3 regions of the Paenibacillus sp. FSL H8-0079 genome follow, and region 1 is predicted to be linked to each of the others. Evidence: predicted binding sites of a transcription regulator. Region 1 holds the regulator's gene; each other region holds the start of a gene.

Region 1 (10,362 bases):
TAAGTGGCAATATAATGCGTAATAAGATCCCGTAGGTATTCAATCCATCAATGGAGGCAGCTTCCTCCAGTTCTTCAGGCATATTTTCAAAAAATGACTTCATGATCAGCATGTTGTATATGCTTATTGCGCCAGGAACCACAAGTGCCCACATGGTGTTATTGAATCCAAGGGAATTAATCAAGACATAGTTTGGAATCAATCCACCGCTGAAGAACATCGTGAACACGGCGAACATCGTCAGAAACTTTCGGCCCATTAACCTCTTTTTGGATATGGCATAGGCGAAAATAGTCGTCATGAACATGGAGATTAACGTACCTACCACGGTGTAAATAATCGTATTTTTATAATTAGTCCAGAACATGCTATCACGTGAGATGGTCTTGTATGTCTCCACATTAAATCCTCTTGGGAACAAACTTACCTTGCCCGAATTGATATAGGACTCACTACTGAAAGATTGTGCTACGACATTCAAGAATGGATAGAGCGTTATAAATACCACAAACAGCAGAAATATGACATTGAATACTTTAAATACCTTGTAAGATCTGGATTCCTGCATGGTGCTCCTCCTTTACCATAAGCTTCTTTGTGTCAGTCTGCGTGAAATGGCATTTACGGAGAACACCAGAATCAGACCGATTAGCGATTCGAACAAGCCAATTGCGGTAGCATAACTGAAGTTACTGGATTCCAGTCCGACCCGATACAGGTAAGTGGAGATCACATCAGATGTCTCGTAGATAAGTGGATTGTACAAGAGTAAGATTTTTTCAAATCCAACAGCCAGGAAATTACCCATGTTCAATATTAACAACGTAACAATCGTTGGCAAGATACCTGGAATCGTTACGTGAATCGTCTGCTTCCAGCGGTTGGCACCATCAATACGAGCTGCTTCATACAAAGATTCATCAATGGTTGTCAGTGCAGCCAGATACAGAATCGCTCCCCAACCCATACCCTGCCATACTTCTGACGTGATGTAGATTGTTCTGAACCACTCAGCCCGCTGCATAAAAGGAATACTGTCTCCGGTGAAGAAAGCCACCAGTCCATTAATGGAGCCATTCACTGCTGTCAGCTGCAGGATCATGCCCGCAACGATAACGATGGACAGAAAATGAGGCAGATAAGACGCGGTTTGTACAAACTTCTTGAAACGTTTACTCTTCACTTCGTTAAGCATTAAAGCAAAAATGATAGGAACCGGGAATGTAAAGAGCAACGCGAGGCCGCCCAACATCAGCGTATTACCGAATACTCTCCAGAAGGTAGGGTCTTCAATGAACATTTTGAAGTACCTTAATCCAACCCATGTTTCTCCAAATATACTGCCCCCTGGAACAAAACGTCTGAACGCAATCACATTACCAATCATCGGTCCATATTTGAAAATAATGAGGTAGATGATAGGAAGGATTAATAGTGAATACAGTTGCCAGTCTTTGCGGAACAAGGTTGCTGCCATTCGTAATCTGCTCTCTTTACGTAAAGATGTCATGGTTAGTGTTGTTTTAGCGGTTTCCGACTCCATGTGTTTTCACTCCGATCCAGGACTTGATAGGTAAAGACAAATTCATGTACAACTCCCATCGCTTCTTCTTTTGTAGAAGACAACCAATCCTTCAACTTCACCCCCACTACGAAATAGATAATAGCTAAATGTAAGCGATATCATTTTGGTGTGTTATGTAGAATCACACAATCCAAGGTGCTTCACATCATGCATTAGCACTTAATAGGTGGTGTGATCTCCAAATCAAGAGAAGTTGTTAAAAAGAATATAAAGCGCTTACAATACGTCAAAAATTATAAGCAACAACTCCTGCTTCCATTCAAATGAAGTAAGTCAAAAGAAATTGCTTTTGGACAATCTAAATACTAGTCATACTAGTATGTTAGTTATATTCTAATCCAGCTTCCCCCTAATTTCAATAACTTTTAGCAAATAAAATTGATATCTCATTTAACAAGGGAATTAGTCAATATACTCAAATAAAAAAACATTGGTAACTCCAAGAACGACATCATCGTTCATTGAAGCTTCCAATGTTTCAGGGTACTGAGGAAAGATGTTATAGCTGATCTGCTCAGAACTTAGCAATAAGCTGATCTAATTCCGATAAATGCGTTATTTCATGGTCAGGGGCATACGTTTCATTGTTGGTCTTATGCTCACGGTTAATCCATACGGATTGGATGCCAGATGATAAAGCACCACGAATATCAGTCGTTAACTTGTCCCCAACCATCATGCTCTCTTCGGGTTTAACACCCAGTTTACTCAAAGCATGTTCAAATATCGACGGATCTGGTTTTCCTTTTCCGAAGTTACCCGAGATAATAATCTCATCAAAGAAAGGAGTCAATTCAGGTACACCATCCAACTTCTCTTGTTGCAAAGCAGGACAACCATTCGTTAACAGCAACAGTTTGTACTTTCCTTGTAACTGACGCAAGGTATCCATCGTTTCTTCGTATACATGAGGTCTGGATCTCCGTTCTACTCCAAATTGCGAGGCAAGCTGTTCAGCAAGATCTTCCCGATCTATACCCAACTTCAACAAGCCACGACGCCAGGATTCTTTACGGTAAACAGGAGCAAGTTGTTCCAATTGACGGAACTCAGGTTGATCCCCACCGGTAAAGTTAGCCCATAGGCCTTCAAACGGATTGATTCCAATCATTTTGGTAAAAGGAAAGGTCTCATATGATTCATACAGTCCACGTGCCTCGTTACGAACGGCTTCTTCAAGTTCTTCCGGTTTAACCCCAGTCTCTTGCGCTGCGATTAGACAAGTCTCATGAAAAGCTTCTCGAACACTACGCTCATCCCATAATAAAGTATCATCTAGGTCGAACAAAATCGCTTTTAACGCCATTCCGATCATCTACCCCTTTATACAATAATTACTTTTCGACGGTTTCCACAGTGATCTGGTGTGCTTTTGCAAACTTCAACAAACGTTCTGCAATCGCATCTGTATCGTAGCGGTTCAATAACTTGGTAAATACCCATCTTTTACCGCGACTGTTATGTTCGATAACGATTGTGCCTGGTTCAATTCTAAACTTGACGATATCGTCAACCCCGATTGAACGTTCACGATTACCCTTCGTCGTTATAATCCGATTACTGCTAATCTTGATATACGGACGACGAAGCATGAAGATGACTGCCAAAAATACGTAAAGCAGCATAGTCACCCAGTCCCAAGTTGTCATTGGAGCTTGTACAAGGAATGTGCTCATAAACAGATACAAAAAGGCGAGACCGATCAAAAATATGGGGAACAACAGGCTGCGTCCTTTAAATACTTCTTCACCTGGTGTACCTGTGATTGGTTGACCACTTTTTTTGCGTTGCTGATTTAACTGCTTGGAATTTTTCTTAACCGTTCTCTCGAACGAACGCGACATGAGAATCCCCCTTATGTGTCTTTGTATCGGCTTACATAACTGTAAACCAACATTTCCCCCTATAAATTGCACTCTCAAATAACAGGAAGAAACCTAAATATCATAAATGATATCATTAGGTTTCGTTAGTGTTTGAGTTTGCCTTGGTGGCCTTTGTCATTCTCATCATCAACAATCTCAATGGTATCCAGTTGCTGTCTGAAATTGCTGCGAATATTACTCAAATAAATCTCTCTAAGCTCGGCACGTTCAGCAAGTTCTTCCTCCGACAAACCAGTGGACTTTTGCTTACGAGCCAATTCGTTAATACGTGCTACCAGACTATCTATATCCAAGCTTGTCCCCTCCAAAAATACAAAGTCATATTAACTTTGCCATGATAAAGGCTGCTTGTCAAGCTGACACGTGCTAACACTCATTGATGTGCATTTTATTCTGCAAATTGCGGTAGAGTTAATACTTGTCCCACTTGGATCGAAGTCGTATGAAGTTGATTCACTTTCTTAATTGCTTCTATATAAATACGTGTATCCATATTCGTCGGTTTATGTTCCAAAGAAATACTCCATAATGTTTCCCCTTGTGACACGGCTATCTTCCCTCCAGGAAGGACATCATTCTCATTGCCAGCAAATACAGTTAAAACGGTGCTACATCCAATAAATATAATTAAAGAGGTAATCGCCACCTTTAGCATCCATGAAGAAATTTTGAAACGTGCTAAAACCTTCTTGTAGTTCCCTATGTTAGACTTCACCAGCTCCGAATTCATCGGTTCGTAAATGCTTTGATAAGTAGAATATCTCATTAAATACCCGCCTCCAAACGTTTGTTCCTATCTGTTGGAATCAATATAACACGAACACTTGTTTTGTTCAATAGGTTTTTAGAACAATTGTTCGCTTTTTTTGAAGGAGAAATATCTGGATTGAAGTCCTTTTGCAAAGCATTTGCAGTATTATGCTCCGACTTTTGGACAAATTCTGTTCAAAAAGTTAAAAAACACTGATTTAATGCCATTTTATTTAGAACTTATGTTTGTACGAACGGAGGTTCTATGTTATAATTTTCCCAAACGTTACTAAAATGGGGTTGATACGGTATGTCGAAGATATCCAGCAGGCAGCAGGCTATTCTGGAGTTTATACGAAATGAAGTCCGGTTGAAGGGGTATCCTCCTTCCGTACGGGAAATTGGTGAAGCGGTTGGACTGGCTTCCAGCTCAACAGTACATGGACATTTGGATCGTTTGGAGAAAAAAGGTTTGATCCGACGCGACCCTACCAAGCCAAGAGCTATTGAGCTTTTGAGCCAGGAAGAATCTGAGCACTCTCATCAATTTGCTCATAGCGTTGCACGTATTCCTATCGTTGGTAAGGTTACAGCGGGTGTTCCAATCACTGCCACCGAGAACATTGAAGACTACTTCCCTCTTCCTACGCATTATGTAGGCGAACAGAAAGTGTTTATGCTTTCGGTAGTCGGAGATAGTATGGTGGAAGCTGGAATCGTTAACGGAGATTATGTTATTGTCCGTCAACAGCAGACTGCTGATAACGGTGATATCGTCGTTGCAATGACTGAAGACGATGAAGCTACAGTGAAAACGTTCTATAAAGAGAAAGATCATATTCGCCTTCAACCGGAGAATGCGACCTTCGAACCTTTACGTTTGAAACACGTTAGTATTCTGGGTAAAGTCATTGGCCTTTTCCGAGATATTCATTAATATTTAACATGAGTAACAAAACTAGATGTAATGTAATGTAATGAAATACGAAAAGAGGTTGTCCTGTTGAACAGGACAACCTCTTTTTTCATGTTTATGTTGTTTTATCGGCTAATTATTTACTGCGTTTCAGAACACTCTTATGATGCGAGAACACATCAAAGCTCTGTTGTCCGTGATATGAGCCCATACCGCTCTCTCCTACACCACCAAACGGGAGATAGTGTGAAGTCATATGAGAAAGGGTGTCATTAATACATCCCCCACCGAAGGACACTTGATTCAGAACCTGCTCCTGCAGTTGCTCATCTTGTGTGAAGAGATATAACGCCAATGGTTTTGGCCGGCGAACAATCTCCTCTAGCATTGGGTTCAGGTCACTGTACGTAAATACAGGAAGAATCGGACCGAAGATCTCTTCTTGCATGACAGGTGATTCCCAGTTCACATCTCCAAGTACAGTCGGCTCAATAAGCAACTGCTCACGTACAGAACGTCCACCTATGAGCGTTTTACCATCTGTGAGGAATTTCGACAACCGATCAAAGTTACGTGCGTTGACAATATGCGGGAAATCAGCATTCTGTAACACATCATCTCCAAATTTATCTTTGATCTCTGTGCTAATCAGATCGATCAATTCGTCATGAACTTGTTCATGTACAAGCAAATAATCCGGAGCAACGCAAGTTTGCCCTGCATTCAGGAATTTACCACGTACAATACGCTGGGCCACCAGCTTCAGATCTGCATCATTATGGACAATAGCAGGACTCTTACCTCCCAACTCAAGAGTTACAGGAGTCAAGTGCTCTGCAGCTGCCTTCATAACAATGCGACCAACACCCGTACTGCCTGTGAAGAAAATATAATCGGACTTCTCTTTCAACAATGCTGTGCTGGCCTCAACCTCCCCTTCCATAACGGCAATATACTCTTGAGGGAAGATCTCCTGAATCAGATCATACGTCAGACGAGATACGGCTGGTGTTAATTCAGAAGGCTTGATAACTGCACAGTTACCGGCTGCAATTGCTCCAATCAGTGGACCGAAGGCCAGTTGGAAAGGATAGTTCCAAGGTGCAATAATAAGGGCGACTCCGTAAGGTTCAGGATAAATAGTGCTCACCCCATCCGGCATAGCCGAATTGGTTGGAACTTGTCTTGGGGCAGCCCATTCCTGCAGGTGCTCTAATGCGAAATCCAGTTCTCCCAGCACAATGCGAATCTCGGAACCGTAAGCTTCCGCCTCAGATTTGTTCAGATCAGCCCGAAGTGCATCTTGAATCCGTTGCTGATACTTTTCGATTCCTTTTCTAAGCTGTTGAAGAGCATTAATCCGATACTCGATATTTTTAGTTTGACCTGTATAAAAAAATGTACGTTGTTCTGTAACCAGTTGTTTTGCTTGATCCATATTAACATCTCCAATTAATTATTTAAAATTAAATTGCTCAAAATTTAATTAAAGTATACCTCTTCTATATGAAACTTTCAACATACAAATGAAACATTGATTTGAACTTAGTTGGAGTTTTAAAAGAGTGGATTGTTAGTATATCCTTTATTTTCATGGTTATTAGGTTCTCTTAAGAGATCGCTATGTAAGTCTTTCGCTTCCAATTCTCAATAAAGTTTACTCCGCTTTAGAAAGAAATCTGACAGTAGCCTCCCTTTAATAGGAAACAACAAGATAGGTGACAATAGTATTGCTCTATAGCAAACATGCAGTGATACAATTTATCAAATACTGAGCTTAAGTAACATATAAAAAATCTCCCCTTACATTAATGAAAAGAGAGTTTTACGGTTTACGAATATCTAAATAGAAGTACTAATGTACTTTGTTATATAAATGTAAGACTTGGTTACCCACAGAAAATTTATATTGGCTGATGAAGAATAATTCGGGGGACATTTCGGGGGATTTTGTGGGCACTTTGGTATTTCATAAAATATATAGGTACTTGCCCACAAAAAGAAAAACCCCTCAGCGCTAGAGCGCCAAGGGATTGAGCTATTAGTACAAAGTAATATATTGATCGCGTTCCCATTGGTGGACTTGTGTTCTATTTATGTGCGATAGCGTCATATGATTGTTTTCTTCAATATATACGCGCTAAATATGGAATATACTAAAAACATACGTTCGCACATAATCATACCTTTTCACGATCTGGGGGACGTTTGGGCGATGATTTGGGGACGTCCCCCAAGCTTCAAATGAGCTGTCAGTACAGTACTTCCGAAGCATTCTGGAACAATACTATACAATAGAAGAAAAAAACTGAGCCCTTGGGATAATCCCTTGGGCTCGATCAATTATAAACTTGCCTCAGCGATCTCTTCAATCTTGATCCAACTGTAATCCTCTTCACCTCTGACAAGCTTAATTCTTCTATTTGGCCTATCAATTGATGCAACAACACCTCTTATCTCCTCATCGTCAAAAGGATTAAACACCGTCATCGTAACTAACCTGCATTCCTGATAAGATCTGGACTTCCTGATGTCCAAGATAGGTTTGCCACGTCTCTCTTGCACATTCATTTCCGTTGAGATAATCCTTCATAGATACCTTTACCCGACAATTTTACTCACCATAGTTCATTCCTCCTCAATATTCAGTCCAGTAATTAATGTTGCTTGCTCCAGTTGATGCAGCGTTTCTTGAAGCTTTGGCTTTTCAGCTTCACGTTCCCAGCCTTCGGGGATAACTATAATCGACGTGTCAGACCTGTCTTCCCAATGTATGTATTCCGCAGCCACAAGAGCGTCCAGAGCAACCATAACGTCTGGTTTATGCTTACCTATTTTGACAGTCAGTTCATGGATTGTAGGAAACCTGCGCCGTCCACCTTTGTAGTTATATAAGATCCGAAGGACCTTCCTTTGATAATCCGTTAACATGTAACCTCTTCATTATTATATAAGAACATACGTTCTTTTATCAGCAACAAAAATACCCAGTCGTTTGGACTAGGTACATTTATAGAAGCACTCATGGGAGAGAGTAATAATAGCTCACACCATTTTATGTAATTTCATTCTTAGTCATTACACATATTACATACTCATCCTAACAACTTTCACGGAGTTCTACTAAGCTTCTCCAAACAATTTTCTGTCCGATTAATATGTATAAAGGCGTGTTATAATTATCAGATCAAAACCGCAAGCTGCCATTTAAGAGATATTGACTCTAAGAAAGGATACGATCGTGACGAGTTGCCTATGGAAATGTGCGCCGAGGGTGGTGAAGGTGAAGATATCGAATACATAAGTCCATCAGATAATCGTGTGCCGACAGCTGGGTACCGAATCAGTTAGAGGAACATCCAGACGGTACAGTCGTAGTGTTTATATTTAAATAGCAAATGGAGATGAACAATATTGAATCCAATTAGATTACCAAACCAAGTCGAGGACTATAAAGAGAAAATCCTCTCTGAACTCGAACATGACTTTGCTTTGCCTGTGCTGAAAGGCACTGATAAACAAATAAACTGGGCAAGAAACATTAGAATGAATTTCTTTATTAAGGCTAACAAAAAAGAAATCGATTCAGATACGGTGGATTCCTTAAAAGAAAATCACTCTGCTGGATGGTGGATTAAAAATAAAGACATGAGTTTAGATCAAATTATAGTTCTATCAGAGAATAAATAACTTCATTCATCCCATAACTTACCGCCTCAATCCTTTATGGCAAAATGCTATAATTGGGTAGAGGTGTTTTAATTTATATCTTAAATATTCAAGATTACAATGTACAACAGGGTGATATTACACAACACAAAAAGGCTCCGCAACACAAACGCAGTAGCCTTATATATAAATTTATTTAGTATTCGCTTACTTCAAACGTCAGGACTCGATCAAATAGGATGTAGTCCTTGCGGCTCTTGAACGGACCTTTGTTATTGTCATGCTTATCAATTGCGTATGATGCTTTTCCGCTTCCTGCTTGTTTTGTTTCATACCAATCAATGAAACTATTTACTTCTTTCATGCTCAAGTCAAACTCTTTCTCAAGACCGGTAGTCATAGTCACGACAAGGATTGCACGATCACCTGCAGGCTGTTCCGGTGTTGGTATCTCAGTGTTATCATTATTTATAGTTAATGCTACTTCATTCGAAATAACTGTTTCTACTCCATTGAAGATAGCTACGATTTGGAAGTAGTAAGTTTTACCGAATCCCAAATTTGGTACTTTATAAGTTGAGATATCTTTCCCTTCTACTGTAATCGAATCTGTGTATTTTCCTGACTCAGTACCATATTGAAGTTTATATCCTGTAGCATCGTTAATTGTATTCCAATTTAAGGTAGCAGTAGTTCCTGTGATAGAACCATTTAATTTGATATATTCAAAACTGCCTAATGTAATTTCATCGATTGCCAACCAAGAAGAACCACCGTCCCCCTCAATCTTTATGCCCTCATATACTCCTTGCGTAACTTTAACCGGTGGAGGTGTATTAAATCTTTCTGAAAGTGCTTGGGTTTCTTTAGGACTAATAGCAGTCCAGGTGCCATCTTTTAATCCATAGATTTGATATGTAACGGACCTTATCGGTTCTGCTGCAGTGCTAATATGAACAAAGTTAAATTCAATTGCTTCGGAAAATTTTAGTTCAACGGTACCTCTATATGTACCTGCATTCCATTCGTTTTTCAGCTTACCATCAATCACATTTTTCGCAGTGTATATAGAATACTCGCTACTTGCCTTTACTTCAGTTCCAGTGGGTGGAGAAAATCCAAGCATTCCATCTACCTTTTTACTTAACGGAGATGCCGCTCCTGTTGTTGATTGAGAAAACAAGAGAACTATAAGTAGAACAGTCATAAATGCCAAACAATTTTTTTTCATCATTAATCTCCTTATTGTTTATTCTTAACTAACTATAGCGACCGACAGGATTAACGTCTATACATAAACTTGCTGTTCTATAAATATCAGCTAATTTCCTGAATTTGTATTGAACACGAAAAAAGAAGCGAGGATGCCACTTCTACTTTTTTTCGTGTTCAATCATTGCGATAATCTGGGATCTCCAAAACTATAACGATTTTATTTTACTTTATCATAAGTAAAACTATTTTCATGAATTCTAACACTTACTTTCATATATAGTCATATTTGTTTAGACATGGAATACAAGGATCAGTATTATAAATTTTAGAAATTCAATTTG
Region 2 (10,362 bases), 1.3 Mb from region 1:
CCGAAGGCGACAGCTTTACCTTTGAGCTGGATAGTGCAGGCATGTACATTAAGTCCGGTTACGCTGCTGCGACCACGATTGAGGTGGGGGGGCAAGTTGTAACGGATGGCAAAGCGACCAATCGGATCCGTCTGCAGCTTGGTGAAGACAGTGGCAGTACTGCTTCATCCACAGGCGTTGAAAATGGATCAACGGACAGTACAGAAGGTACCACTGGTAGCGAATAACCGGGTCAACCGCAGGAGACAATAACGTTGTCTTAACTTGCAGTTAACTTTTGGTGAAGTGAGGTGGATGGCTATGACAGTCAGCTGGATCGTAACCGGTTTAGGGATCATTGTCAGCCTCCTGGGTTATTACCTGACTCCAAGTGCTTGGGGTTACGGAATATTGGGTTTTGGACTTGCACATGTGCTTCTGGGTGTGCTCGATATGTTCAGACAGCCCAACCGCAGCCGCTATTAGTTGGAAGCTGGGCCAGCAAGCATTTTTGGCAGCCACTTCATGTGGAGGTCAAAAATGCTTTTTTCTTTGTACAACATGGCTTGAAATTAGACTTTTGCTTAAGGTATCCTCTATAATGTTACAGAACATACGATTAACTGAAAGGGTGACTGGTTTGAGTTCAGAAAATTCATTTGATATCGTGTCCAAAATGGACTTGCAAGAACTGACAAATGCCGTTACACAAACCGAGAAGGAAATTGGCACTCGTTATGACTTCAAGGGCAGCAAGAGCAGTCTGAAACTGGATAAGGATGCGTTAACGATCGTATCTGATGATGAGACCAAACTCAAGGCTGTCATTGATGTGCTGCAATCCAAAATGGCGAAGCGTGGTCTACCATTGAAAAACATTGATTATGCCAAAGTAGAGCCAGCGTCTTCTGGTACAGTCCGTCAGCGTTTGAATTTCAAACAGGGCATTGATCAGGACATCGCTAAGAAAATCAATATCCTGATTCGGGACTCCAAGATGAAAGTGAAGAGTCAGATTCAGGGAGACCAGCTGCGGGTAACTGGTAAGAGTAAAAATGATTTGCAAGCAGTAATGCAGCTGCTAAATGGTGCTAACCTGCCTCTGGATTTGCAATATACAAATTTCAAGTAATATGGCCTTTTTGTAGCAAAAGTGTTTTTTGACACGTTATTGGGCGTATATTATACTAAGTGTGCATTGCTGGCAGTCATGCATCAAGTCCAGTCCTCATCGTTTGCTGACTTTGTGAAAAGCAGTACATCTTTTGGAAGTCACCGGAACGTTTAAAGCGGTTTTGCTTTTGAGCGGTTGACTTTATTTTTTGCGTTTCTACATAGTGGGATCATGTTCATTTGGATTGACATTGAAACTGTACATTTCATGTTCCGGATGATGATAACGGGATTATGATGAATGTTTGGAGTAATGGAGGATATGAGGGAGGGCGTCTTGTGAATTTACCCAACCGGATTACGCTTGCACGAATTTGCTTAATCCCTTTTTTGATGGTGTTCCTGCTCGTGGATTTTCCATTTTATCCAGAGCCGCTTCAGCTTGGAAGCTTTTCGCTTCCGTATAATCAACTGATTGCTGCTGTTATTTTTATCATCGCCGCAAGCACAGATGGAATTGATGGATATCTTGCGCGGAAAAATAACATGGTTACCAATCTGGGGAAACTGCTCGATCCACTCGCAGACAAGCTGTTAGTTACTGCAGTATTGATCTCGCTTGTGGAGATGGGCAAGCTGGATTCCTGGATTGCAGTTGTTATTATTAGTCGTGAGTTTGCAGTCACCGGCTTGCGTCAAATTGCATTGCTGGATGGTTCGGTTGTTGCCGCCAGTGCGTGGGGTAAGCTGAAAACGGTAGTGCAGATTGTGGCGATTGTGCTGTTGCTGTTGAACAATTTCCCGTTTTCATACACGGGTATTCACGTCGATATTATCGCGGTATGGGCAGCAGCGCTTATTACCATCTGGTCGGGTATCGATTACTTTATCAAAAACAAAAACCTGCTTCATTTAACAAAAGCATAATTATTTGTTGATAAAATGGGTAATCATGAAGGAAGCATTGGGTCAGGGGCAATAGGAATTTATCCTATTGCCCTTTGATCACTCACCATGTGTACAAGGAGGATGCTCAATGAAGGCAGAAATCATTGCAGTTGGCACAGAGCTACTGCTTGGACAAATCGTCAATACCAATGCCAGATACCTATCCCGTGAATTGGCTGCGATGGGGATCGATGTATATTTCCAAACGGTGGTTGGGGATAACCTGAATCGGCTCAGTGAAGCCATTCGCATTGCGCAGGGCCGCGCAGACGTTATTTTATTCTCCGGCGGCATTGGGCCTACCCAAGATGATCTGACCAAGGATGCGCTTGCAGCTGTTCTTAACCGGAAATTGCATATCGATCGAATGGCTATGGACAAAATCGAGAGCTTTTTCAGAGATCGTAATGTCGATATGACAGAGAATAACCGACGTCAGGCGATCGTTATTGATGGCGGGACACCTCTGGCCAATGAAACAGGTCTTGCGGCAGGAAATGCGATCTCTGACAATGATAAATATTATGTTGTGATGCCTGGACCACCTAAAGAGCTGATTCCAATGTTTGAACAGGAAGTCAAGCCTTGGCTGTTCCAGCATGTACTCACAGAAGAAATGCCGATCTATTCCCGAATGCTCAAATTCGCAGGTATTGGTGAATCTGCTCTGGAAGATCGACTTCTGGATCTGATTGACGCGCAGACAGACCCTACGATTGCTCCTTACGCGAGCGAAGGTGAAGTTACAGTACGTGTCTCCACCAAGGCCGCCAGTGAGGGAGAGGCGAAGCTGAAGCTGGATGCGATGGAGGTCCAGATTCGGGAGCGTTTGACAGAACATCTCTACGCGAACGAGGATGTGCCTATAGAGTACACAATTGTAACTATGATGTCTGACATGGGTCTGACGCTTAGCGCTGCTGAGAGCTGTACAGGAGGGCTTGTCATGCAAAGTCTGACTTCTGTACCCGGAAGTGCGTCGATGCTTAAAGGTGGCATTGTGTGTTACTCCAATGAAATTAAAGAAAAGCTGCTGAATGTGCCTCATGATTATCTGGAAGGTGAAGATGCACCTGGGGCAGTAAGTCCGGAGGTTGCAAAAGTGCTTGCCGAACAGATCCGCATGATTGGCGATGCTGACTTTGGCCTGGCCGTTACCGGTGTAGCTGGACCGGGATATTCAGAACGCAAGCCACCTGGACTTGTCTTTATTGCTCTTGCTGAACGTGGAAAAGAAACGGAAATTCATGAGCTGCGCATCAATGGTAATCGTGAGACGGTTCGCATTCGTTCAGCTAAAGCGATTCTCTATCGCTTATGGCAAAAACTTGTGGCAATGGATTGATTAGTTAACCACTTGGATTGCATTTATAGTTCCAAGCAAGTATAATTAAGGAAGACGGAAGAACCGTAGAATTAGGCTTTACAGCCTTGTTTACGGTTCTTTTTTCTGTTTAATGGAAAGTTTCTTAGAGGAAGAGGCGCCTCGGCCTTTACAAAAAAAACGAATGTATGTTCGAAAAAAAGCTTGGCAAACGTGTTAAAACAAGGTATCATTATCTTATAAACAGTAAAGGGTGTGAGCTTATTGTCAGACCGTCGTGCCGCGCTTGATATGGCGCTCCGTCAAATAGAGAAGCAATTTGGTAAAGGATCCATCATGAAACTGGGTGAGTCCACTCATATGAACGTGGAAATTATTCCCAGCGGTTCCTTGGCTTTGGATATTGCATTAGGAACAGGCGGCTTGCCTAAAGGCCGTATTGTTGAAATATATGGACCTGAATCCTCTGGTAAAACAACCGTAGCATTGCATGCTATCGCTGAAGTACAAAGAGCGGGTGGACAAGCTGCATTTATCGATGCCGAGCATGCTCTTGACCCACAATACGCAAGCAAATTGGGTGTTAATATTGATGAATTGCTTCTGTCTCAGCCAGATACGGGTGAGCAAGGGCTGGAAATTGCAGAAGCTCTTGTACGCAGTGGTGCAGTAGATATCGTCGTTATTGACTCTGTAGCCGCATTGGTTCCAAAAGCAGAGATTGAAGGCGAAATGGGTGATTCACACGTTGGTTTGCAAGCGCGTTTGATGTCTCAGGCGCTGCGTAAACTGTCTGGTGCAATCAGTAAATCCAAAACAATCGCAATCTTCATTAACCAGCTTCGTGAGAAAGTCGGCGTTATGTTTGGTAACCCGGAAACAACACCTGGTGGTCGTGCTCTGAAGTTTTATTCCACAGTACGTCTGGATGTGCGTCGTATTGAGAGTATCAAATCAGGCAATGACATGATTGGTAACCGTACTCGTATTAAAGTGGTGAAAAACAAAGTGGCACCTCCGTTTAAACAAGCGGAAGTGGATATCATGTATGGCGAGGGTATCTCGAGAGAAGGCAGTATCATTGACATTGGTACAGAGCTGGACATCGTTAATAAAAGTGGTGCATGGTACTCCTACGAAGGCGAGCGTTTAGGACAAGGCCGTGAGAACGCGAAGCAGTTCATGAAAGAGCATAAAGATATTGCTGACATCATTGAACAAAAAATTCGTGTAGCCAGTAACTTGGTTACTGCAGTCCCTGCGCCAACTAGTGAAGAGCAACAAAAAGAAGCAGCAGAAGAACAAGAATTGTTTGAAATCAACGAGTAATCCTCCTGATTCCTCCCTTACAGGGAGGTACCCGAGGGTGTTGCCCTCTGGACTTCGTAAACTTGTCTGATTGAGCTTGGCTCGATCTGGATAAGAGATTATGGTGGGAGTGCTCTCGTTGTCTAACAGCCCCTGTCCCAATGGACAGGGGCTGTTAGCACGCTGACTGTCAGCGGTAAGTGTAGAGATAAAGGTCGGGCTGAGTTCCCGGCCTTTTGTATTAGCATTCGCTGTCTTCTGTGAAGATGCGCTTAGTGTAGTCAAAATGAAAATGTTATGAAAGGGGAGACCTGAATGGATCAACATGACGAGGATTTATATGAAGAAGCAGAACAGGATGGCCTATCCCAATTTCCGGACAACGAAGAACTTATTATTACACGTGTAGAACGAACGAAGAGCAGGCAAGCTCGTTATCGAATCACTTTTGGCATCCACTCCATTACGGTTCTTGAAGATGTAATGATTAAATACAGGATGACGCAAGGCAATACGTTCATGAAAAAGGATCTGGAAGAAATCATTTTAGCTGACGAGCGACAGCGGACGTATGCACAGTCTCTGCGCTTTTTGGAGCATAAACCGCGTACGCGTCATGAGTTAAGTCAGAAACTTCGGCAGAAGGAGTTTGCTGCACCTTTGATTGAAGAGACGCTGGATCGGCTTGAGCAGGAGAACCTGGTGGATGACGATCTATTTGCGAAGGAATGGACAAGACAGCGTATGGAGGGCAAGCGGAAGGGAAAACTGTGGATAAGGCAAGAGCTGCGTCAAAAGGGCATTGCCAATGATCTCATTGTTGAGGCACTAGAGGGTATTAGTACAGATGCGGAATTTGAGACTGCTCTGAGCGCCGGACGCAAAAAGTGGAATCAGGTCAAAGGGGACGTCAAAGAGAAGAAACATAAAACGCTTCCCTTCCTAATGAGACGTGGTTTTTCAATGGATATGGTGCGCCGGGTCGTGAATTGTTTAATTGAAGAAGATGAGGCTGGAGACCCTGAAGATGACGAAGCGTTGTTATGGGATTAGCAGACTAGAGTCTCTATACTGCATTCTCTTGACAATTTCTTTCGTCAAATACTAAAATGGACATGAGTCTGTAAGAAATGGACAACCCTTTTTCCTTCCAAAAAAGCGGTTTCGGTTTCTTAAGATTTATACCATTCTTAATTATGGGTTCGCTGGAAACAGTGAATAGTACGTGGAAACATGTACATGTGAAATGAAAATCGGCGGGGGATCGCCGTGAGTATTCGTTATTCCCAAACATATGTAAGGTTTGAAAACTGCAAATTGACCCAAGGAATGCCTTGGAGGAACCAACGAGGAGGTGAACAGTATGAATCCTGCAATCACGATCGCTCTCGTTGTGGCCGCGCTAATCATTGGGTTCGGAGTAGGGTATTTTATTCGCAAATCTCTTGCAGAGGCTAAAATCTCTAGTGCGGAACAAGCTGCCGTACAAATCGTGGAGAACGCGAAGAAAGAGGCAGAGGCACTGAAGAAAGAAACGGTGCTGGAAGCGAAGGATGAAATCCATCGCATTCGTGCTGAAGCTGAAAAAGACACTCGTGAACGTCGGAATGAAATTCAACGACAAGAAAGACGATTGTTGCAAAAAGAAGAGTCGCTGGATAAAAAATTGGAATCACTCGAACGTAAAGAAGAGCAAGTGGCTAACAAAGAGAAACGAATTGATGAGACTCAGCAGCAGATCGAAATGATCTACAAAAACCAGGTGACGGAGCTGGAACGTATATCCAACCTCACTATGGAAGACGCACGCAGTATCATACTGTCCAACGTAGAACAGGAAGTTCGTCATGAGACGGCTCAAATGATCAAGGACATTGAACAACAAGCGAAGGAAGAAGCGGACAAAAAGTCCCGCGAGATTATTACACTCGCCATCCAACGTTGTGCGGCTGACCACGTAGCGGAAACAACCGTATCTGTTGTTACCCTGCCAAATGAAGAAATGAAAGGCCGGATTATCGGTCGTGAAGGACGTAACATCCGTGCGCTTGAAACCCTTACAGGGATTGACCTCATTATCGATGATACGCCAGAAGCTGTTATTCTGTCGGGCTTTGACCCGATTCGCCGTGAAATCGCCCGTACTGCCCTGGAGAAACTGGTGGCTGATGGACGTATTCACCCGGCACGGATTGAAGAGATGGTTGAGAAATCCCGCAAGGAAGTGGATGAGCGCATCCGTGAATACGGTGAGCAAGCTACCTTTGAAGTGGGCGTGCATGGTCTGCATCCGGATCTGATCAAAATTTTGGGCCGGTTGAAGTTCCGTACAAGTTACGGTCAGAACGTCTTGAAACATTCCATGGAAGTCGCTTATCTGGCTGGACTGATGGCTGGCGAACTCGGAGAAGACGTAACTCTGGCAAGACGTGCAGGTCTATTGCATGACATCGGTAAAGCGCTGGATCACGAAGTGGAAGGATCACACGTCGAAATTGGCGTGGAACTGGCGAAGAAATACAAAGAACATCCGGTTGTAATCAACAGTATCGCGTCCCATCACGGAGATTGCGAAGCGACTTCGGTCATTGCCATGTTGGTTGGCGCAGCAGATGCGCTCTCCGCAGCAAGACCAGGCGCACGCCGCGAAACGCTGGAAACGTATATCAAACGACTGGAGAAGCTGGAAGAGATCTCAGAATCCTTCGAAGGTGTCGAGAAATCGTACGCCATTCAGGCCGGACGCGAAGTTCGCGTTATGGTACAGCCTGAGAAGATCGATGATGCTGAAGCCTTCCGCTTAGCCCGTGACATCACGAAGATGATTGAGAATGAACTCGACTATCCGGGTCACATCAAAGTCACCGTCATCCGGGAAACCCGTGCGGTTGAATACGCAAAATAGAGCAAAACGGAAAAGTGGCCGCAGTAGTGGGCCACTTTTCCTGTTGATAGCCTGTTAAAAGGCTTTTTGTACAAACTAACAAATTATGGAGCATGAGATAGAGTCCTGCAAAGGTTCAACATTCGAAGAAGAGGACTTTGCAGGAATTGAGGAGGCAGTAATCAATGAAAGTTTTGTTTATTGGTGACATTGTAGGCAACGTGGGACGTAAAGCATTAAAGGAAAATTTACCGTACCTGAAATCGAAGTATAAGCCACATGTGGTCATTGTAAATGGTGAAAATGCGGCAGCGGGTCGCGGAATTACCGGTGCAATCGCGAATGAGTTTTTCAACTGGGGTGTACATGGTATTACACTTGGTAATCATACCTGGGACAATAAGGATATTTTTGATTTTATAGATGATGAGCCGCGCATGATTCGTCCAGCGAACTTTCCACCAGGAACACCCGGACGAGGATACACGGTTGTCAAAGGTGAAGGAAAAGAGCTAGCGATTGTCAATCTGCAAGGAAGAACGTTCCTGCCTGCCCTGGATTGTCCATTCCGTGTGGCTGATGAGATTGTAGACGAGCTACGCCAAGACTATAAATGTATTCTGGTCGATATGCATGCCGAAGCGACGTCAGAAAAGATTGCCATGGGATGGCATCTGGATGGACGTGCGTCGCTCGTTGTAGGTACACATACGCATGTGCAGAGTAACGATGATCGGATTTTGCCTGGAGGAACGGCTTACTTGACAGATGCGGGCATGGTAGGGCCGCGTGACGGCATATTGGGCATGGAGCGTGAGGCCGTACTACGTAAGTTCTACACTCAGCTCCCTGTACGTTTCGTTGTGGATGACGGCAAATGGCATTTCCATGGTGTCTTAGTAGAAATTGATGAAGCCACAGGTGCGGCAACACGCATCGAAAAAATTCGTCTGATGGAGGACGAGTGGCGCATGGAATAGGGGTATTGTCCCATTTTGCAGGGAAACCCGTCTAAAAAGAAGGAATTTTTTTGCCTCCCGCGAATAACATCTAGTAAGTGGAAACAAACTTTCAACATTCCCAGGGAGGTACTTACCATGGATGTATTAAAAGTTTCAGCAAAGTCCAATCCTAATTCTGTAGCCGGCGCTCTTGCAGGGGTTCTTCGTGAACGTGGAAATGCTGAACTGCAGGCAATTGGAGCGGGAGCACTGAACCAAGCCATCAAAGCGGTAGCAATAGCCCGGGGATTTGTAGCACCAAGCGGAGTTGACCTGATTTGTATTCCAGCTTTTACAGACATTGTGATCGACGGCGAGGACCGAACGGCCATTAAGCTGATTGTGGAGCCCAGATAATACATGCAGTATGCATTGAACCTGTTTACGATGATGTAGACAGGTTTTTTTGCGTTTTTTTTGTAACAAAATATAAAAGGAGGGTTAACGATGTCCTTGTCGGATTGGCGTGTAGCTGATTTACACTGTGATGCACTGAGCAAAATATTGATGCAGCCTGCTCTTTCATTCGAAGATGCTCCACAACTGGATGTGAATTTGCAACGCTTGAAAGACGGTAAAGTAGGCTTGCAGGCTTTCGCCATCTACTTGCCTGAAGTACTTGGCAGTGGCAAGTTTGAACATGTGATGGGGCAATTGGAGATCTATCGTAAGCGTGTAGAGAGAAGCCAGAAGCTGCCTGACGGCACACAGACGTTGTTATGGCGTGAACAGGTGGCTCAGGTGGGTCAAACAGAGGGTCCGTGGGGATTAATCACACTGGAGGGTGTAGACGGTCTGGAAGGCAACCTGTTCTATCTGGAGTTATGTTATCAGATGGGCGTTCGAATTGTTGGACTTACGTGGAACTATTCCAATTGGGCGGCTGATGGAATTATGGAGAAGCGTGGAGCGGGTCTGACCGAGAAGGGAAAGGAACTGGTACGTCGGTGTAACAAAATCGGAATACTGTTAGATGTGTCACATCTGACGGAAAAAGGTTTCTGGGAACTGACTGACTTGAGTGAACGTCCTTTTATCGCTTCCCATTCCAACAGCTATAGCGTATGTCCGCATGTGCGTAATCTGAAAGATGATCAGATTCAGGCCATCATTGCCCGAGAAGGGCGGATCGGACTAACCTTTGTCCCTTGGTTTGTTAAACAGGAAGGGGAAGTGCATATAGAAGACCTGCTACCTCATATCGAGCAGATCTGTTCTCTCGGCGGGCAGCATCATCTGATGATGGGGTCTGATTTTGATGGAATTTCATCGTACATTGAGGGACTCGAACATGCAGGGCATTACCCGAGACTGACGGAAATCCTGCTCAAACATTATGATGAACAATTGGTACGTGGCTGGTTGTGGGGGAATGCCATGAGTTATCTGGGGGAACACTTGCCAGAGAGCAATCCGCAGATGAATGGGGCTTCCTTGTAATAGTGAAGTGCTGTGTGTGACTGAAAGGTTATAATGAATTTTTCCAAATAAAGGCGGGAAATGATGGTGAAATATGTGTATTTCATGAATTTTCACCAGTTCGTTTTCATTTCACTTCAAAAAGGGGTATAATACCATTGGATTGTTAAGAGCCTGAGTACAGGCCATAGATAAACAAGGAGTGAAATTTACGATGAGTAAAACAGTACCTGTGGGCGTATCTGCCCGTCACATTCATGTATCCCAAGAGCACGTTGAAATTTTGTTTGGTAAAGGTTATGAACTGACTGAATTTAAAGCTCTGTCCCAGCCTGGCCAATACGCTGCTAACGAAACTGTAGCGGTAATTGGTTCGAAAGGACAGT
Region 3 (10,362 bases), 750 kb from region 1:
TCCACGTGGTGTGGCAGCAAAATCTGAAGCTCCACCAATCGCTGAATGGTCTGCTCAATAAGCTGTGAATCAATGACTGATCCATCTACAGGAAGATGTTGCATCAACGTATGATACACGGTCCCCCGCTCTGTCCCTGTCAATTGCTTTTCTCCCATAAATTTGGGACGACGCAGATGCAATTTGAACGATGTACCCGCAGATCCCGCATCCGAAACGTTCATCGTACCGTTTGAATCTGACCCTAACCCAGCCTCATGCTTGATAGATTCACTGGATGCATCACGATGAGAATGGCTTGTTTCATCCTTGATGTTATTGATTCCTGGGGTGTTCTGATCCAATAATGTCTCGGACTGCTCGCCCAGTTTCTCCATCACCTCTACGGACTGGATGTCCTGCATCGCAAGTAACGTTTTCAACTCAGTAACAGATGTGCTGGCTGCCACTTGAGTTGCTGCTTCATAGGGGTATGTCCATGAAAGCCGTTGATCAACCTCGTGGATCAGCCGAGCCTCTTCTTCTTGATTAACGAATTTATTTCCATCTTCATCTCCAAAGTTTTGGTTAACTGCATCTTGTGCACTCTTCGTCAGCTCTTCTACAGTTGAAGATGTAACCAACTTCACGGGTTGGACGGCTTTTAGTGCAGCAATTCGTTCTTTCCGTACCTCATTTATCCCGTCTTCTTCTCCGAGTGTCTGATCCACCACATGGTCACGGGATACCTGATCGGCGGAAATAATAGAGATCGCCCATCGTGATTGATCATCTGCAAGACAAGCTGAGAACGAATCATTGCTTCCAGCAAGTTCACGCAGCACAGCCGCATCTGGATGTCTCATCAGGGATGGTCCAATCCAGTCCAGGTAACTCCGTCCGGCAGCCAGCAGATAGTCTGGCAATGCCAGTTCAGGGCTATCTTTGACCTGAGACCACGCCAGTGCTTTTTTCGATGCATCTTTTACGGTACCTAGCAGAATCATTTTCTCTTTGGGACGAGTCAACGCAACATACAGCACACGCATCTCTTCAGCAAGCAGTTCAAATTGCGCCCGACGACGAATCGCCAGATTGGCTAATGTAGGATAGGCAACCCGGTTCTCACGATCCACAAACCTCGGGCCAAATCCCAGTTCCTTATGCATTAGAAACGGTGCGTTCAGATCCTGCTGATTGAACATCTTAGATATGCCACCGACAAAGACAATTGGAAACTCCAAACCTTTACTCCGGTGAATCGTCATAATCCGTACGGCGTTGTCTTGCTCACCAGAACTACCTGCTACAGTTCCAAGATCTCCCCCATTTTCCCGCAGTCTGGAGACATAAGTCAGGAAACGGAACAAGCCACGATTCGCAGTTGATTCCTCATATTGTCGTGCGCGATCGTACAATGCCTTAAGATTGCTTTGACGTTGTAGTCCTCCTTGAAGACCACCAACCCAGTCCAAATACCCGGTTTCCCGATACATACGCCAGATCAGTTCACTTAGACTGCCTTGTCTTGCCTCAAGCCTCCACTGCTGCAATTGAAGCATAAAGCGAATTAACTTTTGCTGCAGCTCCGAGCCTGAAATCTCCGTTATTCCCATATCCTCGCTTGCCTGTCCAGTAACACCAGCATCTTGAATTCCATCTCTATGCACATCAAATTCGTATACATCGTCCAAAATCTCTGCCTCAACAGAAGCTGCTGTCTCCCGCTGTCCCTGTTCCATCTCTGACCAGGCTTCCGGCCACTGCAACTGGACCATATTGGAATCAGGATCGTTATCCTGCCGAGATTGTTGTACAGCATTAGTGGAGGAATCGCTCCAATCTCCCGCAGCCGATATAACCGCATCATAGAATGATTGTCTTTTGTCACCAAGCCGAATCTGTGCCAGTTCCTCTTCATCCAGTCCGACAATCGGGGAACGAAGCACGGAAGCGAGAGGAATATCCTGTCTTGGATTATCAACAAGCTGAAGCAGAGACATCATGATTTCCACTTCTGTAGCCTGAAAATAGCCCTTGCTCTGTTCTCCTCCAGCAGGAATTCCCTGCTGTCTGAACTCCTCAATCATGAGCGGAGCCCACATCAAGGTCGAACGCAGCAAGATGACCATGTCACCATAACGTGCCGGGCGCATCGTTTGCAGGGATTTGTCATATACATGGAGGGCAGGTTTGTCCGTATCCCCAACCATCTCACGAATACGCCTCGCGATCGCCCGCGCTTCCAACTGGGCCGTTTCAAGTTCGGCACTCTCCAGTTCTGCGGAGACCGATGAATCCCCGTTCTCATCCGTACTCTCTGTCAGATCAGGACCACCGCCCTGACGATCAATCAGCATGAGTTCAGGTGTATACGCCTCATCGCCAAGCGTCTCAGACGGGAACGTAGCCCCATATGCCAATTGAGCTCGTTCATCGTAAGCAATCTCTGCCACACCTTCGTTCATCAGTTGGCGGAATATCATATTGACTGAATGCACGACTTCCGCACGACTGCGGAAATTCCGTGCAAGATCAATACGTTGACCCGTTCGATTCATGCGATCTTCATCGTTTCCGTCCTCACGCGTGCTCGCCCCATACTGGCGATACTTGTTCATAAACAGACCCGGCTCGGCTAACCGGAAACGGTAGATACTCTGTTTGACATCACCTACCATGAAACGGTTACCCGGGTTTTCTCTGGAGATCAGTTTCACGATATCTTCCTGAACCGTATTGGTATCCTGATATTCATCAAGCAACACTTCATCGAATCGCGAACGGTACTCCATAGCCGCATCGGAAGGCATCGACAGTTCAGGCGTTGAATCCTCATGTCGCAAAATGTGAAGACAGTAATGCTCCAGATCACTGAAGTCAACTTGCCCACGTTCCTGTTTGGCCTGTCGATAACGTTCTCCAAATGTACTAACCAACCTCGACAACTCCTGCATGAGTGGTGCCGCTTGCTCCAACTCCTGCCAGAACGCAAACGCACCTCTTCCGAACAATGAACCTTTCAGGTCGGTAACTGCCTTTTTCGCAGCCTCACGGAGTTCCTTCACCTGATCTTGTAAAGCAGGGTCTGTCTGATCTTTTTTGCAGGGTTTCAATTTGCCAAATGTAGCGGGTTGAAACACTTCAGGCAACCTCTCCCACGGCATAACCTGGGCCGCAGACAACAGTTCTTCTACCATCACCAGATCTTCTTTTAACGTATCTGCATAAGGTGCCGGACCTTCGGGCTGCATGGAAATATGAATGCCTTGACGGAGCAGTCCTGCTGCACCGCTTAAAGCAAGAGCCGCGTCACGCAAAATACTCTGAACCCATGCTGAATGTCCAAGTGCCTCCACACTTTCCACCTGAAAAGCAGATGCCATCTCTGAGAGCCAATGATCCGGCCAGGAATGACTGCGGGAGAAATCATACAATCGTTGCACCAGTCGATGCATCGCATCATCATTTCGTTCTCCACTGAACCAGTCCACCAATTCACGGAATGTACTCCCTTCATCTTCTTCGCCATACTTTTCCTCAAATAGTTCTTCAAGTAGTTCCTGGCGCATGATTTCCGCTTCATTTTCATTCAGGATACGGAAAGCCGGGTTCAACGGAATTTGCTGATAATAACGGCGTATGACTTCCATACAGAATGAATGCAGCGTTGTAATAGATGCCCGTCCAAGCAGCGACAGCTGCTTACGCAGATGCTCTTCTCCAGGCTGTTCTTCCAGCGCTCGTTCCAACGCTTCCCGAATCCGTTGTTTCATCTCGGCGGCGGCGGCTTTGGTAAACGTAGCTACAAGCAAGCGATCCACACTGAATCCTTGGGAGGGATCGGCGATCTTGCGAATAATTCGTTCAACCAGTACGGCTGTCTTGCCTGATCCCGCCGCAGCCGCAACCAGGATATCTTCTCCGCTTTCGGAGATCGCACTCCACTGGTCATCACTCCAGAAGCTGCCTTCCGGTTTTGGCATATTCGTCATGATGTTTCCCCTCCCTTGGTGTGAGATAACATATCCCAGATTTGCTGTTTGCCCGGTTTGGACAACAGGTTGTATTCATTTCCTTCTATATTCTCATCAAACTGACAAACAGGTTTATACGGACAGAACGTACACGCCACTTCCTGCTGAATACGATAAGGCTCAATGGCCACATCCCCATCTGTAATCCGGGTACCAATCTCGCGGATATTACTGCGAACCGAAGCAAGCAGCGTATCCCATTGCTCTGGCGTAGCTACAGCGGCACTGCTATAAAAGCTTCCGTCCGCCTTAAGAGCAACTGGAATAATAGCTGAATACCCCTTATCCAGGGTGTTGTCCATTTGTGCGATTGCATCCCGGTCCGCCAGCAGCAAACCTTTCATTTTGAACCGTTTCAGCAGTTCTTGTCCTGCCTGCTCTGATGTCATGCCGTTTGCGGATTGCAACAGCGGGTTATGCACATGGAAATACAGCGTTCCTCCCGGCATCGCCGTTTCCCCAAGCCATTCCTCTGCAGCACTAAGCAGCACCTCCAAATAGGTGAGCATCTGCAATGACAGACCATAGTACACTTCATGTAACTTGAGGTCCGTCTGGCTTGATTTATAGTCAATGACACGCAAGAGCAGACCATTCTCTCCTTCTGCCACATCCACACGGTCAATCCGACCCACGATCTCCATCACACAACCGTTCTCCAGTTCAAAACGTAGTGGCGGCAGTGTTTTATCCGGTCCGAAATCAAGCTCCAATCCAATCGGTTCAAAACTTCCACGTCTGGACTGTTCACCAAGAATAACGGATGCCCGGCTAACAATGTCCTTCAATTTGCGGAAAATATAACCGTATCGCTTGGTGCTTAGCAAAATCTCCCCTTGCAGCTGTGGTGCAATCTGCTCCACGGTTTGCTCGGCTTCCTTACGGCATTGGTCTGGAGTCAAGCTGCCCCAACTACGATTTTCTTCACGCAACCGCATAGCCAGTTGGCTAAGTGCAGCATGAAACAGTTGTCCGATATCAGGAGCCTGAAGACGGTACAATTGCCGTTCTTTGAGACGCAACCCGTGCGAAGCAAAATGGGAGAACGGACAAGCTACGAAACGCTCCATTCGCGAAACACTCGTCCTCACCTCTGTGCCATACAATCTGCGACTGGTAGCTGTGCGTAGTGGTAATGCCCGATTACGATAAAAAATCGATCTCATCAACCGCTCCAGCTGAGGTCTGCTTGTCTCCCGAGTTACATGCCAATTGTAGACCGCCCACCACATTTCAGGAATGTCTTCTCCACGGCGCCATTTGCGCAATTGTCCAATGAGCGCAGACAGACTTTGACCCGGATGGGTGACATAGGACCAATGAGCTTCTTCCGAGTTCGCAACCGGTGGTTGAGCCAGCAATGGCTGTTCTTGTAGACCAAACATTTTCCGTACATGACGGACAATCTCGGAAGGAAGCAGTGCTTTCCCCTCATCATCAGCAACTGGATAACTCAGCCACAACTGGCTGCTTGCCGCTGTAAGTGCCGTATAGATTAGAAAACGTTCATCCAGCATCTGCCTTGTTGCACCTGGTCCAAGCGCCACGCCTCTTTCTGTCAGCAACGATCTTTCCAGTTCCGTTAATACGCCATCATCCTGAGGTACAGCAGGTAATTCACCATCAACGGCGCCAAGGACAAATACGTATTTGATGTCCTGAAGACGTGTACGGTCCATGGAACCGACCAATACCTGATCAAGTGCTGGTGGTACCAGACCCAGCTTCAGTTCCGTCAATCCGGTCTCAATCATCCCGGCAAACAGCGTGATATCCAGCCGTTCATTCCCCATCATATCGACCATCTGATCCAATAGATCCAACACAGCTCCCCACATCTGCCGATGTTCTCTCGACCGTTCGGGGTCACCTTGCGCCTTAGCTTCAGTAGACATGTTCTCCAGCTTCCATGGGATCTCAGCATCTTCCAGCAGTCTGTATAGTGCCTCGCACTGGGCTTTGGCTGTCTTTGCCTTCTTCATTCGTTTCTCAAAAACACCCAAGGAATCTGTAATGACCGTTCGGCAGCTCTCCATTAAAGAAAGCATCTGGTCCCGTCCTCGACTACGTCCATCCTGACCGTTGTCTTCCAGCGATAAGCTAGGAACATACTTCCACGGTTTGCCGTCAGTCCAGCGATATCCATGAATACCACAGGCCAGTGCATAATTCTCAAGCTGGTCCATATCTTCACGGGTGATGGAACCATCACGCGGAAGCAGCAGGTCCGTTTTGACACAGCGAAATACATCCTCGTAACGCCAGTGGCGCCGAACAATATCCAGTGCGGAACGGATAAACTCAGATAATGGATGATGAAGTTCATTTCTTCTGCGGTCCAGAAAGACGGGTACGCCATAATCCCTGAATAACGGTTCAGCTATATCAGCGTAGGTATCCAACTGACGGACAAGTACCGCCATATCCCGATAACGCGCACCTTCGTTTTGCGCCAGACGCCGCATCTCACGCAGTGCTCCCTCCATCTCAGCTCGTCGGTTCTCCGCTGCAACCAGTCGGATTCCGGAATCAAGGCCTTCACTTTTCCAACGAATTCGGCGGTCGAAGCCAGCTTCCAGATGAGCAAGTCCCGGACGATCCCTGTATCTCGGTGGAATCTCTGAATCTAGCAAGGTTATATCGCTCGGTACACCCAACTCTTCAGCCATTCCTTTTAGGCGCGCATATGCACTCGCCGTGGGATAGAACAGTTCCAGTTCTCCAGGCAGTGCGCCGTGATCATATGGACGATCCAATGTCAGTGCAATCGTCACGGAAGAGGATTGCAACATGAGCCGACCAATCACACTCATCTCCTGTGGTGTGAATCCCTGAAAACCATCAATCCATATCTGGGCATCCTGTAGCAATGCACTTTCCGACAAACGCTCTGTTAGTTCGGTCAACGTGTCTTCATCATCAATATATAATTCGGTCAGTTCCTGTTCATAGTCACGATATATTAGATTCAAGTCATGCAACTTGTCCTCCAGAATTGGCGAAGAGGATGAGGTATTCCATCCAGACAGCCCTTCTTCCAGCGATGATGGATCAACTTCATAACGTTTAAATTCACTATATAAGTCATTTAATTCCCCTATAAAACCCAGCTGGCTGCCGGATGCACCAAACAGCTTTAATTCTTCCTTACGACGCTGGATTACTTTGTAAAGCAACATCTTTTTGCCTTCGGCTCCGATCGGAATACGAGCTGAACCGCCGGCTTCCTGCATTACGCGGTAGGCTAACCGGCGAAAGCCGAGCACTTCTGCGCGCATCGTACCTTTAATTGCTCCAGAAGACACCAATGCCTGCTCTGTTCGAAAAGAACTCTGTTCCGGAACGAGTAAAATCAAAGGTTTACCTTGCGGTTCCTTTTGAAGCAGGGATGTAATTTCCCGGGTAATCAGCAAGCTTTTGCCGCTGCCTGCCCGGCCAATAACAAAACGAACGGACATGTCTAATCCTCCAAACCACACGTACAAGATTTTAATTCCCAGTATAACATATCTGACTTGGTTCGGAACATACGTTTGCCACTATCCGGTAAAACCGGAGATCATCTCCGTTAACACAGCAAAACAGCAAAAAGCCCGCAGCTATCACACTGTGGACTTTTGACTTGATCTATACTTAATTGAAACGGAAATCATACGATTAATTCTTTTTACTGCGCACTTCGAAAATAGCAAATTTCAGATAATGTCCTTCATCCACGCCCAAAATTTGCGGGTGGTCCTTACCGGCTGCCTTCCAGTCAATTAGACGCAGCACTTTGCCTGCATCTTCTGCTGCATCAGCAATCGTATCCAGGAAGAGGTCTGGACGCATGTGGTACGAACAGCTGGCTGTTACCAAATATCCGCCCTCATTAACCAGTTTCATTCCTTGCAGGTTGATATCTTTATATCCACGGCATGCACCTTTGACTGCTGATTTCGTTTTGGCAAATGCAGGAGGATCAAGGATGACCACATCAAATGTTTTACCGCCAGCTGCCAGCGCTTTGGATGTATCCACTTTCTGTTCGCCTGCACGTGCACGTGCAGTACGTTCATCCAGTCCCTTCACTTGTTCACGCAAGTACTGGAATGCATCAGCAACTACGAATTCGACCCGGTCGGTAAAACCGTTCAACTCCACATTTGTTCGTGCACTCTCAATGGCATGCTCCGAAATATCAAGACAAGTCACTTTTTTAGCTCCATACTTGCAAGCATTCAACGTAAAGCTGCCCGTGTGTGAGAAACACTCCAGTACAGTCGCACCATCCCAATAAGGGAATGTAACTACCTTACCGCTTTTATTCACAGGCAAGAGCTGCTCTGTTCCATCCTGCTCGGTCGTTTGAAGTGTGATTCCACTCTTGTAGCCCCAACCCTTCATAAGCGGTTCGATCGCTGCACGATTCTCACGTTGGTCGAAGAAGTAACCTGTCTTCTGTCCTTCCACGATATCCACTTTAATAAGTAGTCCATTTTCTGTAACTGTGACATGCCGTGGGCACTCTCCGTACAGCCGACCTTTGGTCTGCTCCAAACCTTCCAGTTCACGAATCGAGACATCACTGCGCTCATATATGCCTTCCGGCTGCATTACTTCAATGAGTGCCTGTACAATGGCTTCACGGCAACGATCCATGCCAAGTGTAAGCAACTGTACAACGAGGATGCTACCGAAACGGTCAACGATCAATCCTGGTAGAAAATCTGCTTCGCCGTAAACGAGACGGTATGCCTCTCCATCCTGGATAAAACGTTCCCGGTGACGCAAGCAATCGCGGAAACGCGCTGCAAAAAACGCGGTGTCCATCTGTTCGGACTCCAAGGGTTGATACGCTACAACTCTTACTGTGATTTGAGATGCGGGATTGTAATATCCTGTCGCCAGATAGCGACCTTGATGATTCAATACATTGACCAGATCTCCCGGTTCCGGGTTTCCGTCAACAGAAGCAATTTCATTGTTAAATATCCATGGATGTGCATGTTCAAGCCGCTTTTTGCGACTGCGTTCGAGTGTAACTGATGGCAAGGTAGATCCACTTCTTTCATAGTTAGTTGAAAAGATAGGTTTGGTGCGGCGCGCAGGTGGCGTTCCGGGTTCGAATCGATCTTCCGATCGCTGTTGTCTCCAGATTTTTTTGATTCCCTTTCTTAAAGGGGAAAATCCGGAGACAAAGGCGCACGCTTCGCTTCTTCAGATTCGATTTCGTCCCCTCCACTACGCTTGCACGAATCACCGTATCTTTCGAATTGGGGTGCGGCAGTTAAGAGACGTTTCGGTTACGAATCGATCTTCCGATCGCTGTTGTCTCCAGATTTTTTTGATTCCCTTTTTTAAAGGGAAAATCCGGAGACAAAGGCGCACGCTTCGCTTCTTCAGATTCGATTTCGTCCCCTCCACTACGCTTGCACGAATCACCGTATCTTTCGAATTGGGGTGCAGCAGTTAAGTGACGTTCCGGTTACGAATCGATCTTCCGATCGCTGTTGTCTCCAGATTTTTTGATTCCCTTTCTTAAAGGGAAAATCCGGAGACAAAGGCGCACGCTTCGCTTCTTCAGATTTGATTCGTCCCTCCGCTACGTTTACACGAATCACCGTATCTTTCGAATTGGGGTGGGGGAATTTAGGTCACTTCCCCCTGAATTCCTTTAGGCTTGTCATGGTTGTCTTTTCTTACTCATAGGATGAGTTAAGGAACCGGACGGAAGGAATGATGTTTCTATGTTTAGAGATGTTATATTGCCCTTACTCTATGGGCTTATTATCTTTTTTGGTGGCATGAAGCTGATGGAAACGGCCTTGCAGCGCATGGCTGGACCTATGCTGGCAGGTTGGCTCAATCGCGCTACTTCTGCTCCATGGAAAGGCATGGCTTTCAGTGCGGGTGCAACAGCCCTGTTGCAGAGTAGTACTGCGGTCACCGTACTCACCATTGGACTGGCTAATGCGAGATTGCTTACCTATGGACGCACACTCGGCATCATCCTCGGCACTAACATCGGGACATGTCTGACGACGGAGCTGGTGGGACTGCAGATCGGACGTGCTTCCCTGCCGCTGCTCATCCTGTCGCTGACGGGCTGGGCCATGTTTGTTGTACTTGGTGAACGTAATTTGGCTGCTCCTGAACGCACGCGCCGGACTCTGTTTAACATCCAGTACAGCTTCCTCGCAGCTGCGGGATTTGCACTTGTTATGACAGGCATTCAGGTGATGCAATCCATTGCCTTACCCTTACGGAGCATGGGCGTTTTCCAATGGTTTCTCGACCGCTCGGCCGACAGCTTATGGTGGGGCTTCCTGGCAGGTGCATGTCTTACCGCCCTCATTCACAGCAG

What was found. The regulator LexA, encoded in region 1, represses DNA repair genes until DNA is damaged. The targets are predictions, from matches to a motif close to CGAACATATGTTCG.
Positions count from the first base shown of each region.
Region 2: a site for LexA is predicted at 3,546-3,559, ahead of recA (recombinase RecA). Genes of this name have one in related genera too.
Region 3: a site for LexA is predicted at 7,539-7,552, ahead of addB (helicase-exonuclease AddAB subunit AddB). Genes of this name have one in related genera too.

Region 1 is NZ_CP150300.1:3,881,393-3,891,754, forward strand. It holds gene MHI06_RS17225 (carbohydrate ABC transporter permease) at 1-568, opposite strand, end outside; gene MHI06_RS17230 (ABC transporter permease subunit) at 581-1,543, opposite strand; gene MHI06_RS17235 (HAD family hydrolase) at 2,100-2,891, opposite strand; gene MHI06_RS17240 (hypothetical protein) at 2,920-3,429, opposite strand; gene MHI06_RS17245 (DUF896 domain-containing protein) at 3,555-3,764, opposite strand; gene MHI06_RS17250 (LysM peptidoglycan-binding domain-containing protein) at 3,860-4,237, opposite strand; gene lexA (transcriptional repressor LexA) at 4,532-5,158, shown strand; gene MHI06_RS17260 (aldehyde dehydrogenase) at 5,274-6,575, opposite strand; gene MHI06_RS17265 (hypothetical protein) at 7,766-8,068, opposite strand; partial or broken gene MHI06_RS17270 (DNA-entry nuclease) at 8,345-8,532, shown strand; gene MHI06_RS17275 (hypothetical protein) at 8,552-8,827, shown strand; gene MHI06_RS17280 (fibronectin type III domain-containing protein) at 9,003-10,040, opposite strand.
Region 2 is NZ_CP150300.1:2,548,171-2,558,532, forward strand. It holds gene MHI06_RS11545 (RodZ family helix-turn-helix domain-containing protein) at 1-227, shown strand, start outside; gene MHI06_RS11550 (hypothetical protein) at 301-465, shown strand; gene MHI06_RS11555 (YajQ family cyclic di-GMP-binding protein) at 620-1,111, shown strand; gene pgsA (CDP-diacylglycerol--glycerol-3-phosphate 3-phosphatidyltransferase) at 1,432-2,019, shown strand; gene MHI06_RS11565 (competence/damage-inducible protein A) at 2,129-3,385, shown strand; gene recA (recombinase RecA) at 3,629-4,693, shown strand; gene MHI06_RS11575 (regulatory protein RecX) at 4,988-5,725, shown strand; gene rny (ribonuclease Y) at 6,036-7,577, shown strand; gene MHI06_RS11585 (TIGR00282 family metallophosphoesterase) at 7,742-8,536, shown strand; gene MHI06_RS11590 (stage V sporulation protein S) at 8,654-8,914, shown strand; gene MHI06_RS11595 (dipeptidase) at 9,005-9,997, shown strand; gene MHI06_RS11600 (phosphate propanoyltransferase) at 10,191-10,362, shown strand, end outside.
Region 3 is NZ_CP150300.1:4,631,765-4,642,126, forward strand. It holds gene addA (helicase-exonuclease AddAB subunit AddA) at 1-3,974, opposite strand, end outside; gene addB (helicase-exonuclease AddAB subunit AddB) at 3,971-7,474, opposite strand; gene MHI06_RS20780 (class I SAM-dependent rRNA methyltransferase) at 7,674-9,050, opposite strand; gene MHI06_RS20785 (Na/Pi symporter) at 9,746-10,362, shown strand, end outside.